DNA from 2 places in the Roseivirga sp. BDSF3-8 genome. Region 1 is predicted to be linked to the other one. Evidence: riboswitches for the same ligand, from Rfam matches in the RefSeq annotation. Region 1 holds a riboswitch; the other holds the start of a gene.

Evidence for each region. Region 1 has a riboswitch for S-adenosylmethionine ahead of metH (methionine synthase). Riboswitches for the same ligand answer to the same signal wherever they lie in the genome.
Region 2: it holds a riboswitch for S-adenosylmethionine, as region 1 does, so the genes downstream of both, AB9P05_RS08555 (O-acetylhomoserine aminocarboxypropyltransferase/cysteine synthase family protein) here and metH (methionine synthase) in region 1, are expected to answer to the same signal.

The regions. Positions count from the first base shown of each region.
Region 1 is NZ_JBGNFV010000001.1:5,757,717-5,763,727, forward strand. Features, by position in the region: gene metH (methionine synthase) at 1-2,976, opposite strand, end outside; SAM riboswitch class I at 3,036-3,149, opposite strand; gene AB9P05_RS23480 (Ppx/GppA phosphatase family protein) at 3,328-4,212, shown strand; gene ppk1 (polyphosphate kinase 1) at 4,280-6,011, opposite strand, start outside.
Region 2 is NZ_JBGNFV010000001.1:2,103,612-2,109,622, reverse strand. Features, by position in the region: gene AB9P05_RS08580 (OmpA family protein) at 1-787, shown strand, start outside; gene AB9P05_RS08575 (hypothetical protein) at 951-1,802, shown strand; gene AB9P05_RS08570 (hypothetical protein) at 1,799-2,602, opposite strand; gene AB9P05_RS08565 (aldehyde dehydrogenase family protein) at 2,813-4,261, shown strand; gene AB9P05_RS08560 (pinensin family lanthipeptide) at 4,309-4,521, opposite strand; SAM riboswitch class I at 4,780-4,889, shown strand; gene AB9P05_RS08555 (O-acetylhomoserine aminocarboxypropyltransferase/cysteine synthase family protein) at 5,141-6,011, shown strand, end outside.

The sequences.
Region 1 (6,011 bases):
CAGCCACTTTTCATCAATAATACGCTGAAGCATACCCTGAGCATCATCAAATAGCTTTCTGGCCTCCGTACCTACGTTTCCGTCGTCAAATATTTTAGGGTATCTGCCTTTAAGCTCCCATGTATGAAAGAACGGTGTCCAGTCGATATACCTGGCTATCTCCTCTAAAGGGTAGTTCTTAAAGGTTTTATTACCCAGTAAATTCGGTTTGGAGATGTCAGCAGGATCCCATTCTATTTTCACCTTATTACTACGGGCTTCCTCAATAGGGATGTATTTCTTCTCTTTGCCACGGTTTTTATGCCCTTCGCGCAGGCGTTCGTATTCGTCACGAATGTTAGCCGTGTACTCGCCTTTATTCTTACCAAGCAGACTGTTAGCTACAGTAACACTTCTGGAAGCATCCGCTACATGTATCACCGGATGGCCATACTCAGGCGCTAACTTCACCGCTGTATGTATACGTGAGGTAGTAGCCCCTCCGATCAGCAGCGGGGTGTCCATTCCTCTGGCCTGCATTTCGCGTGCTACATATACCATTTCATCAAGAGAGGGTGTAATAAGACCACTTAGGCCAATAATATCCACTTCATTCTTTTCGGCCTCTTCCAAAATCCGCTCAAGCGAAACCATAACGCCCAGGTCGATCACCTCATAGTTATTACAGGCGAGCACCACACCTACAATATTTTTACCAATATCATGTACATCCCCCTTTACCGTAGCCATTAGAATACGGCCAGCATTCCGGGAAGCATCCGCATTCTTCTTTTTCTCTTCTTCGAGAAAAGGTAACAGATAGGCCACCGCCTTTTTCATCACACGCGCAGACTTCACTACCTGGGGCAGAAACATTTTACCGGCGCCAAATAGATCTCCTACTACGTTCATCCCAGCCATCAAAGGACCCTCAATGACCTCTAGGGGCTTATCTGCCTTTTGCCTTGCTTCTTCCGTGTCCTGTTCGATGTACTCAACAATACCTTTTACAAGCGAGTGAGAAAGTCTCTCTTCCACAGGTGCCTGGCGCCAGGCGTCATCCTTTACTTTAGCTTTACCGCCCTGCCCCCGGATACTCTCGGCATGTTCTATAAGCTGCTCGGTAGCTTCAGCGTGCTTATTTAATAATACATCTTCCACTTTGCGGAGCAGATCCTTATCTATTTCTTCATAGACTTCGATCATACCCGCATTTACTATGCCCATATCCATCCCTGCCTTAATAGCATGGTATAGAAATGCAGAATGCATAGCCTCACGCACGATATCGTTTCCTCGAAATGAGAAAGAGATATTACTAACACCCCCACTAACCAAGGCATGGGGAAGGTTATTTTTGATCCACTCTACGGTACGTATATAGTCTACTGCATAATTATTATGCTCCTCTATCCCCGTAGCGACTGTCAGAATATTAGGATCAAAAATGATATCTTCCGGAGGAAAGCCAACTTTTTCCGTCAGGATGCGGTAGCTTCGCTCACAAATTTCAATACGTCTTTCATAATTGTCCGCCTGGCCTTGTTCATCAAAAGCCATAACAATTACCGCAGCACCATATTTCCTTACCAGGCGAGCAAGCTGAATGAACTTCTCCTCACCTTCTTTCAGACTAATAGAGTTTACGATCGATTTACCCTGAACGCATTTCAGCCCCTCCTCTATTACCGTCCACTTGGAAGAGTCTATCATAATAGGCAGGCGCGCAATGTCAGGCTCTGACATCATCAGGTGTAGAAAAGTAGTCATAACCTGCTCAGAGTCAAGCATGCCTTCATCCATGTTGACATCAATGACCTGGGCCCCACCTTCTACCTGGTTAACCGCTACAGATAGTGCTTCCTCGTAGTTCTCTTCTTTTACAAGTCTGGCAAACTTCCGTGATCCGGTCACATTGGTACGTTCCCCAACATTGATAAAATTAGTCTCAGGCCTCACTACCAGGGGCTCAAGCCCACTGAATCGGGTTCGCACAGGCTGCTTAGGAATAACTCTTGGTGAATACTTGGCAGCTACATCAGCTATGGCCCTGATATGATCCGGTGTAGTACCGCAGCACCCCCCGATAATGTTTATAAGGCCCTCAGATAGAAAGCTCTCAATGGTGGCTGCCATTGCCTCAGGGGACTCATCGTATTCGCCAAACTCATTTGGCAGGCCCGCATTTGGGTGGGCGCTTATGTAAGTATTAGATACACGGCTTAGCTCCTTAATATATTGCTTAAGCTGCTTGGCTCCCAATGCGCAGTTGAGACCAACGCTAAGCAGGGGCATATGGCTGATCGATATCCAAAAAGCCTCAGTGGTCTGTCCCGACAGAGTTCTCCCGCTGGCATCGGTAATAGTACCTGACACCATAGTAGGGATTACTTTACCGGTCGCATCGCAATAGTCACTAATGGCAAATAGCGCTGCTTTGCAGTTGAGGGTATCAAAAACAGTCTCTACCAGGAATATATCAGCCCCCCCTTCTGCCAGCCCCTTCACTTGCTCGTAGTAGGCTACGCGGAGATCATCGAAGGTTACCGCTCGGTAACCGGGATTATTCACATCCGGAGAAATACTGGCAGTGCGGTTTGTAGGACCTATTGAACCTGCCACAAACCTGGGTTTGGATGGGTCTTTAGCCGTAAACTCTTCGGCTACTTCTTTAGCAATTTTTGCCGATTGATAATTGAGGTCATACACGGCCTCCTCAAGTTTATAATCTGCCTGTGCGATACTGGTTCCACTAAAGGTATTAGTCTCCAGAATATCCGCACCAGCCTCGAGGTACTCAGCATGTATTGCTCTGATAATATCCGGTCGGGTTAAAGAAAGAAGGTCGTTATTGCCTTTGAGGTCAAAAGTATGATCCTTAAACCTTTCTCCTCTAAAATCTTCCTCGGTAAGTTTGTACCGTTGGATCATGGTACCCATGGCTCCGTCGAGCACAAGAATACGGTCCTTAATAACTGAAAAAATGGGTGCGCTCATTGGCTAAAATTTTCACATTTGGCGCTTATCTAGAAAGAGGAAGAGGTAAAACCTATCACCACTTATCTTCTTCCGGATTGTGACAGGGGTATCCGGAATGGGAATTAGCACCAAGTTTGCCAAGGTTGCCAAGACATCAAAGGGCCCAATCCCTCCGTCTTTCTCGATAAGTACTCATACAAATGTAATGAACTAAAGCGAATTGCACAGATTATGCATGGAAATTTTTTCCTTAAATATTCATACCATAGTCCTGCAAACGTTCGAACTTTCTATTTGAAAGTGATTTAGTAAAAAGGAAAGTATAGGAAGAATTGTAATTTAGCCGCAGACCATCAGATTTGTGACCTTATGCTAAAATTAGCTGCAGTAGATATTGGATCCAATGCCGTGCGCATGCAAGTATCCCGGGTAATAGACCGTGAGGGCTCTTATTTCCTGAAAAAAATGGAATACGTACGTTTTCCTTTACGTCTGGGACATGATGTATTTACAGAAAACAGGATCGGACAGGAAAATGCGGGCAAATTTCTAAAGCTGATGGAAGCTTTTAAGATCCTGATGGATTTATATGAAGTAGACGACTGCATGGCCCTTGCCACTTCAGCAATGCGTGAGGCTGAAAACGGGCTAGAGATTACAAAGGAGGTAAAGGAAAAGCTAGGCCTTGATATACGGATTATCGACGGAGATGAAGAGGCAGATCTGATAAACAGAGGGTTACAGTCATTTTTAACGGATAAGACCTATTTGCATATAGATGTGGGCGGGGGTAGTACTGAGCTGAATCTGTACATTCGTAAAGAAAAGGTGGCCAGCCGCTCCTTCCCTATTGGTTCGGTGAGATCTTTGGAAAAACATGACGACCCGGCGGTTTGGGTAGAAATGAAAGATTGGGTATTACACCACCTTAAACGCAGGCACAGTAAAGTAGTCAGTATAGGTACCGGGGGTAACATTAATAAGCTTTCTGACCTTGCAGGTAAGAAACCCGGCAAGACTATCGGAATAGAAAAATTGGAAGAAGTTCAGCAATATATCGGGCAGTTTTCACTTGAAGACCGGATTAATATACTGGAGCTGAATCCGGACAGGGCAGATGTAATCCTGCCGGCATCTGACATCTACCTCTCCGTAATGCGGTGGGCGGACTCCGGCCGCATTCTGGTACCAGAGGTAGGCCTTAAGGATGGAATGCTGCAAACTATGATAGACCGTAACCTGGGAGAAAAATAAAAAGAGAGCTTTATCTACTCTCTTTTAGGACGCCTGGCTTTGTGGCGGTATTTCTTATCTCAATGTTTTAGAACAGCTTCGCATCCTGGATGTCATCCAGAGTCACTTCATAAAATTCTTTGTGTATGTTAAAGGGAGGCTCTCCGGTACTTTCCTTGATAGTATAGCTTCCATCCTCATTCATAATATAGGCATTTACATTATCCCTTAAATTGTATCTGAGGATATTAATGACCTGTTGCTTCAACAGACTGTTTTGAACCAGGAATAGGCTCTCAATTCTTCTATCAAAGCTGCGAACCATCACGTCGGCACTTCCACTATATAAAATGGGGTCATTATCATTATGGAAATAATAAATGCGGCTATGCTCCAGAAAATCACCAACTATACTACCAACCTCAATATTTTCACTCAAGCCGGGGCGATTAGGCCTTAAGCAACAAATACCTCTTATGATAAGCTTAATCTTAACTCCAGCCTGAGAGGCAGCATAAAGCTCGGCGATGGTCTCCCTGTCTTCCAGAGAGTTGATTTTGATCACAATTCCGCTGGCTTTGCCCTGACGGGCATTATCCGCCTCTTTCCTTATCAGCTCTATAAGCTGCTGCCTCATATCGCGCGGAGCGGTGATAAGGTTACGGTAAATAGTAGGTATGCTATGCCCCGTAATGGCATTAAAGAACTCAGAGACGTCATTGCATACCTGTTCATTGGTGGTAAGCAGGCCCAGATCTGTGTATAGTCTGGCAGTATCTTCGTTATAGTTACCACTACTCATGTGCACATAGCGGGTAACCTTTTCCTCCACCTGTCGCACGATGAGCATCAGCTTAGTGTGGGTTTTAAAGCTGCTGATACCATAGATAACAAAGCAGCCAGCCTTCTGCAGCCTTCTTGCCTCGCGCATGTTATTCTCTTCGTCAAAGCGTGCTTTTACCTCGAACAGAACAGAAATATGCTTCCCATTCTCTGCTGCACGCAGAAGAGCATTAGTAACACGACTTTCCTTTGCCAACCGGTAAATGGTGAGCTTTATGGAAAGTACATCCGGATCATCAGCAGCCCTGTCCAGCAGTTCCAGTAAGGGTTCAATGCTATTATAGGGGTGATGAAGCAAAATATCCCGGTCATCAAGCACCTCGTAGATGTCAGTCTCACCCTGCTCACTATAGCTTAGCGGTGGTACCTGTGGGTGCCTGTCCGGCATTCTGTCTTTAAACTCGGTATGATTAACGATAGACCATAGGCCTGTAAGGTCAATCATCCCCCCTTCGGGTGCCCGAAATACATTATCCTCATCGATTTCCCATCGGTTTTTAAGGATGCGAAGCATCCACCTGTCACAAGTCTCCTCTACCTCTATACGTACAACCCGGCCGGTTTTACGGGTTTTCAGCTTACGCTTTAGCTCTTCCAGAAAGTTGGCCTCGATATCATCGCTTTCCTCAAGCGTAAAATCACCATTACGAATGATACGGAATAAGTTTACTGACTGAATCTCAATGTTTCTGAAAAGCTTGGCAATGTGCTCTCGGATAATCTCCTCGATAGGCACAAAAAGAATCTCCCCATTATGCTCTATCTCATAAAAGCGAGGGAGGTTTTGCGGAACCTGTATAAAACTGAGCTTTTTCTGGTCTTTCTTATCTGTCTGGCTAACGGTTACCACCCCAAAGATCAGGAGCTTATTCATGAGTATGGGGAAGGTGTGGTAACTATCATAAACCATGGGGGTAAGCATAGGAAAGATAGTCTTCCGAAAGTAGTTCTTTACCTTCTCTTTCTGGTCTTCGTCC
Region 2 (6,011 bases), 3.7 Mb from region 1:
GACTGAACCTGAAAACCTGGGCAACGTTATCAATTCAAAGGATGATGATCTCTTCTTTAATCTGCCTAAGGAGGGTAATTATGCCTATTTTGTAAAATCACAGGAAGAAGGCAATACGGACATTTTCAGAGTATCCTTACCTCTCTTTTACGAAGCTCCTGCAGTGGTTTTCATTCAGGGAAATGTCTATGAGAAAAGAGAAAATGAAAAAATTCCCCTTCAGGCAAATATTGAAGTACAAAACCTGAGCAGTTCAGAGGTTATCGATACCCTGGAATCAAATAGTGAGGGCTTTTTTGAAATTCTGCTGCCTGCGGGTAACAGATATGGATTTACTCCACAAGCAGATAAGTTCTTACCTATTAGCGATAACATTGACCTGACGGCGGATACCTCTTACCGGGAAATGAAGAAAGACCTGTATTTGGTAAGTAAAGAATACGCTGCTCCCATCACTATCAATAATGTATTTTTTGCCTTTAACAGCAGTGCGATTCAGTCAGACAGTAAGCTCGGACTGAATAGATTGGCTGACCTTTTAAAGAAGAACGAAGACCTGAGAATCAGAATTACCGGGCATACAGATAATGTGGGTGACGATGCATACAACCTCACACTATCCCGTGAAAGAGCCCGGGCCATCAAAAATTATCTGGTAGGTGAAGGGGTGGACCCTGATCGCCTGGCAACAGAAGGCAAAGGAGAAAGTAATCCGGTTGAGGATAATAATACCGAAGAAGGGAGAAGGCAGAACCGAAGGGTAGAGTTCAGAATAATAAGTGAATAACCTTTTAGGAAAAAAATTAAGCTCGCTACGGCGGGCTTTTTTTATTCATTTTCGCTGTTGATGAGTAACATCATTTAAGTTTAAAAGAATATTAAACATCTCTTTTTTGAATATTAATAATTAAGTACCTAGCTTACCTTTCCTGGCATTAGATTTTGTAAGGATGGATCTTCAATCATTTCTTGAGCTTCTTAAGATTCTTGTTACCATTCCCCTTACTATATTAGTTATAGCGGCTGTTTTTGGCGTGTTGCGATCACTTGCCCTATCCAAACTCAATCAGGCTAATAAAAATGCTCTAATGCTATCAGCCAATGCCATAGGCCTCAGCCAAAAGCCATTTGATATGAATGCCGCCTCTGCTAAAAAGCGTCGATTGAACAGCCTCACCCGCTCTTTTGTAGCAGAAGTCGTTCAGCAACAACTTGTGTATAAGTACTATGCTATGCAGGATGATGTACTTGCCATTACCCAAAAAGTGGGAAACAGGTATCCAGACTCACTCCGCTACCTCGAAGACCTTATTAGGTTTACAGTGAGAAACGGCCTGGCATCGGATATGATTCGTGATTGCCTGAAGGGCAAGGGGCTTTCCGAAAAAAGCCTGTATTTCGTTATCAAAGAAAACTTTAGTCAACTAGCTGAGGATGAGTTCAGCTTTCTGGAAATAGAATGCAATCAGCCAGGCAGGCGGTTTAACAAATATTTTGAACAGGACATGTTTACCATATCTCTCCTATTATTAGTCGAATCCACTTTCATGCGAACCCCTACTTCTATTTGCTACTATCTATGCTACACCTCTGGTCAAGTACGGCTTCATATACTTGATAATGATGATAGCGAGACTGGCCTCGACTTACAGGTAAAAAAAGATAAGTGGCCGGAAAACTATAAGGCTGTGCATAATATAGCCTCCCATTATCAAGGCTATTTATCTATGGATCCTACCGTTACAAAGGGAGTCTCGATAGAAGTGAACATTCCAATACCTGAGTGGGCAGGTGAGGATTAGGAGGCAGATGAAGACTTATTAACAAAAGTGATATACTGCTTATATAGCCTGCGTTTAGTCTCCTCTGATACATCAGCACAGGTAACAATAGCATCCAATATCGTGTCAAGGCAAAGCTTTAGCCTTTTAGAAGGGTAAAACTGGTATCCGCGTAATGCCAGCCTGTAGGCTTCTGACAGCTTCCCTTCACGGTAATGAATGACAGCTTCATTGTAATACTGCAATCCGGCCAATGCTGCAAGTCCGGGTAATTCCTGTACGCCAGGCTTACCCTGAGCCAGACCCTCAGAAGAACCCACACTAGTCGGGAATACTGAAACCAGGCCATTTGAGATATTTTCAACGTGTCTCGCTATGATCGTTTCATCAGCTATAAACCCGTTGAGAGGGTCTGTACTCTCTATTAGGTAACGTTCTTCCCCCGCTTGGACCATAAGAAATACATGATCATCGGATTCATATATCGTATATGGAATCTCAAGTGCATCAAATACAACCGCGTATAGGGCCGTACCGCTGATACAGTTATAGTCACCGCTAAGGATCAGGCGGTCATACGCTACCACGGCCTTATAGTTCCGAAGAAATTTCTTATGTGTTTTATAGAAGAGTTTACTCAGAAAAAACTCAGTAGCCGGGCCACTACCACGTTTTTTTTGTAATTTCTCAATATGATTTTCTAATCTGGAAAAGTGGTCTTCCACTTCTTCCTCATCAAGTGCTTTACTCTGGGAGTAAAAAATAACCAGTGAGTCAATTGAGGTGTGGCCGGTAAAATGTGTGCCTTCAGAAATGAACATACACCTGGCACTAAGTCCTTGGGTCAACAATAATATTAAGATTAAAAATATGTAAACAACTCTCCTTCTCATACCCTGTGTGCTGAATTGCAGAATTCAATTCCATTGCAAAGATAAATTTTACCGTAACATTAAGTTAACATAAAGGTAACATTAAAACAACTTTCAGGAAAAATGTTTTAAACTTACTGTTCTGAAAACCATTCCGATATGCCTGAAGCAACCCTTAATAATTCATCAACAGCCACGGATAACGTGGTTGACAAGCACTTTAGGCGCTTAAAGTCTAACAGTGTCGCTCTAAGAAGTGAAGGGTATAAGTCACGTAAAAGGAGGCTTACTAAGCTACGTGACTGGGTAATGAACAACCGGCCGGCCATTAAGGAGGCCCTATTTAAAGACTTTAAAAAACCGCCTGAAGAAGTAGACCTCAGCGAGGTATACGTAGTAATCCAGGAGCTGAATCACGCCATCACTCATTTGAAAAAATGGATGAAGCCGAAAAAGGTCAGTACGCCTCTAAGCCTGTTAGGTACGAATGGGGCCATTCACTATGAACCGAAGGGAATCTGCCTGATAATTGCTCCCTGGAATTTTCCTTTTAATCTGACAGTGGGTCCGCTTGTATCCGCCCTTGCTGCTGGCAATACTGTCATGATCAAACCTTCAGAACTCTCTCCTGCCACTTCAGATCTCATACACCGCATGGTGGAAGAGTGCTTTGGTGATGATGATATCGTCCAGGTTATGCTGGGAGATAAAGAGACTAGTACAGCATTGTTAGAACGACCATTTGATCATATTTTTTTTACCGGAAGCCCGCAAGTAGGTAAAATTATAATGGAGGCCGCTTCCAGGCACCTCTCAAGCATAACCCTGGAGCTTGGAGGGAAGTCTCCCCTTATAGTAGATGAGAAAGCAAATCTCAGAGACACCGCAGAAAAATTGGTTTGGGGGAAGTTCAGTAATGCAGGACAGACCTGTATAGCACCGGATTATGTGCTGTGCCATGAAAAAATTCAAAATGCTCTGCTGGAGGAAATACGCTCAGCCATTTTACGCTTGTTTGACCCGGATGGTAAAGGTATTCAGAAATCCGCAGCATATGCCAGAATTATTAATGAGAGACACTTTGACCGGCTGAACGATATGCTAAATGAAGCCTTGGATGACGGTGCTCTGCTGGTAAGCGGTGGCCAAACTCACCGTGAGGATTGCTATATATCACCAACAGTCCTAACAGGTGTTGATCCGGATGGCAAATTATCAAATGAAGAGATTTTCGGCCCTATCCTTCCTGTATTATCTTTCAATACGGTAGATGACGTGATAACCTATATCAACAGCAAGCCAAAACCTCTGGCTATGTACCTGTTCTGTGGTGGTAAAGAAAATCGGCAGGCAATTGAAAAGAATACATCGGCCGGAGGAATATGTGTTAACGAAACGCTGGTACATTTTATGCACCCAAACCTACCCTTCGGCGGAGCCAATCACAGCGGAATAGGGAAAAGTCACGGTCACTTTGGCTTTTTGAGTCTTAGCAATGAAAAAGCGGTCCTGAAACAACGGGTTGGCCATACATCAGTTAAGCTTCTTTACCCTCCGTACACCCCGCGCGTGAAAAAGATGATTAATCTACTGCTTAGGTATTTTTAATATGCAGGCCTCCCGGTTGAAAGGCCTGCATGCATTCACATGATGGATTAGCACTCTACTACGGTGCAGGCAATACCACAGCTACCGCAGTCAGTGTAATTTTCACTAGGTACCGGACAGTCTACTACTGTACAGGCAATTCCGCAGCTATCGCACTCGCTATAATTTAGAGACTGCTTACCTGCTTTCATCTCTTTAGCTTCTGAAGTGGTAATAAAGCTCTGCACCTCAAGTGCTTTCAAGTTTAGTTTCTTTTGCATAGTTCTTATTAAATTTTGATGCGATGGCAATATTAAAGAAACCAACCTAAATGGATTTTTATATTTTACAGCAATGGCAGACTTATTTTTATGAGTGAGGTGACGTGTTTTTACAAACGGTAAAAGAACATGGAGCAGAGGTGCCGTGAAACTCTTTCGTCAAAATCACGTTCAGAAAAAATCCCTGGCAGAAGATTTTGAAAGCTCGCCGGGAGTGTATAACATTGTATATCCAGTCAATTACTAACCACAGTAATTGATTTATAGAGAAGTGCTGAGAGACAGGCTCTATGACGCACTAGCAACCTGACCTGCAATAGGTCAAGGTGCTAATTCCTGACTCCGGAAAGCCCGGGGAAATATAAATTAATTCCATAATGATGGTTACTTCTTTATCCCCATTTCAATTAAAATCCCGTAGCGTTGGATACTTCCAATTAGCTGATAGTCAATTATTTGATTGCACCTGTAACCGGTCCATCCTACTGGAGTTAGCCTGTTGTTGTCCCTGTTGCTGTTAATAGCTTTTTGCCATTAACAGTTTAGCCTTGCCTTACCAGACCCCGTAGTGGTACAGGTAGCCTCTGTCCCTTTTTTTAACCCTTTATTTCTTTTAAACATGTCTCAATTAAAATTTGAAACCCTACAGCTACATGCAGGTCAGGAAGTAGACGAAACTACGTTATCCAGGGCCGTGCCTATCTATCAAACCTCCAGCTATTTATTCAAAAACTCAGCGCATGGGGCTAAACTATTTGCGCTGCAGGAATTCGGGAACATCTATACCCGAATCATGAACCCTACTACAGATGTATTCGAAAAGAGAATAGCTGCTCTCGAAGGAGGCACGGCAGCTGTAGCTGTTTCCTCTGGCCAGGCCGCTCAGTTTTTGGCCCTCACTAATATCATGGAGGCCGGTGATAATTTTGTATCCACTAAAAACCTTTACGGAGGATCATTCAATCAATTTAAGGTAACTCTTAAACGGCTCGGTATTGAGGCCCGTTTTGTTGAAGACGATGAACCGGATTCTTTTGAAAAGCGAATCGATGATAAGACAAAAGCAATCTACCTGGAGACTATTGGTAATCCGGCGTTTAATATCCCTGACTTTGAAGCAATAGCAGCCGTAGCAAAAGCTCATGATATCCCCCTTATTGTAGATAATACCTTTGGTGCAGGTGGGTATCTGTTCCGCCCCCTTCAGCACGGAGCAAATGTGGTGGTAGCTTCTGCCACTAAATGGATAGGTGGTCATGGCAGCAGCATTGGTGGTGTTATCGTGGATGGAGGTAATTTCAATTGGGGAAATGGCAAGTTTCCTCATTTCAGCGAGCCTTCCGAAGGATACCATGGTATGAAGTTTTGGGAAGTCTTTGGAGAAGGCGGCCCATTCGGAAACATTGCTTTTGCCATAAGGGCACGGGTAGAAGGTCTGAGAGATGTAGGGCCGGCCCTGAGTCCGTTCAACAGCTTCCTGCTAATCCAAG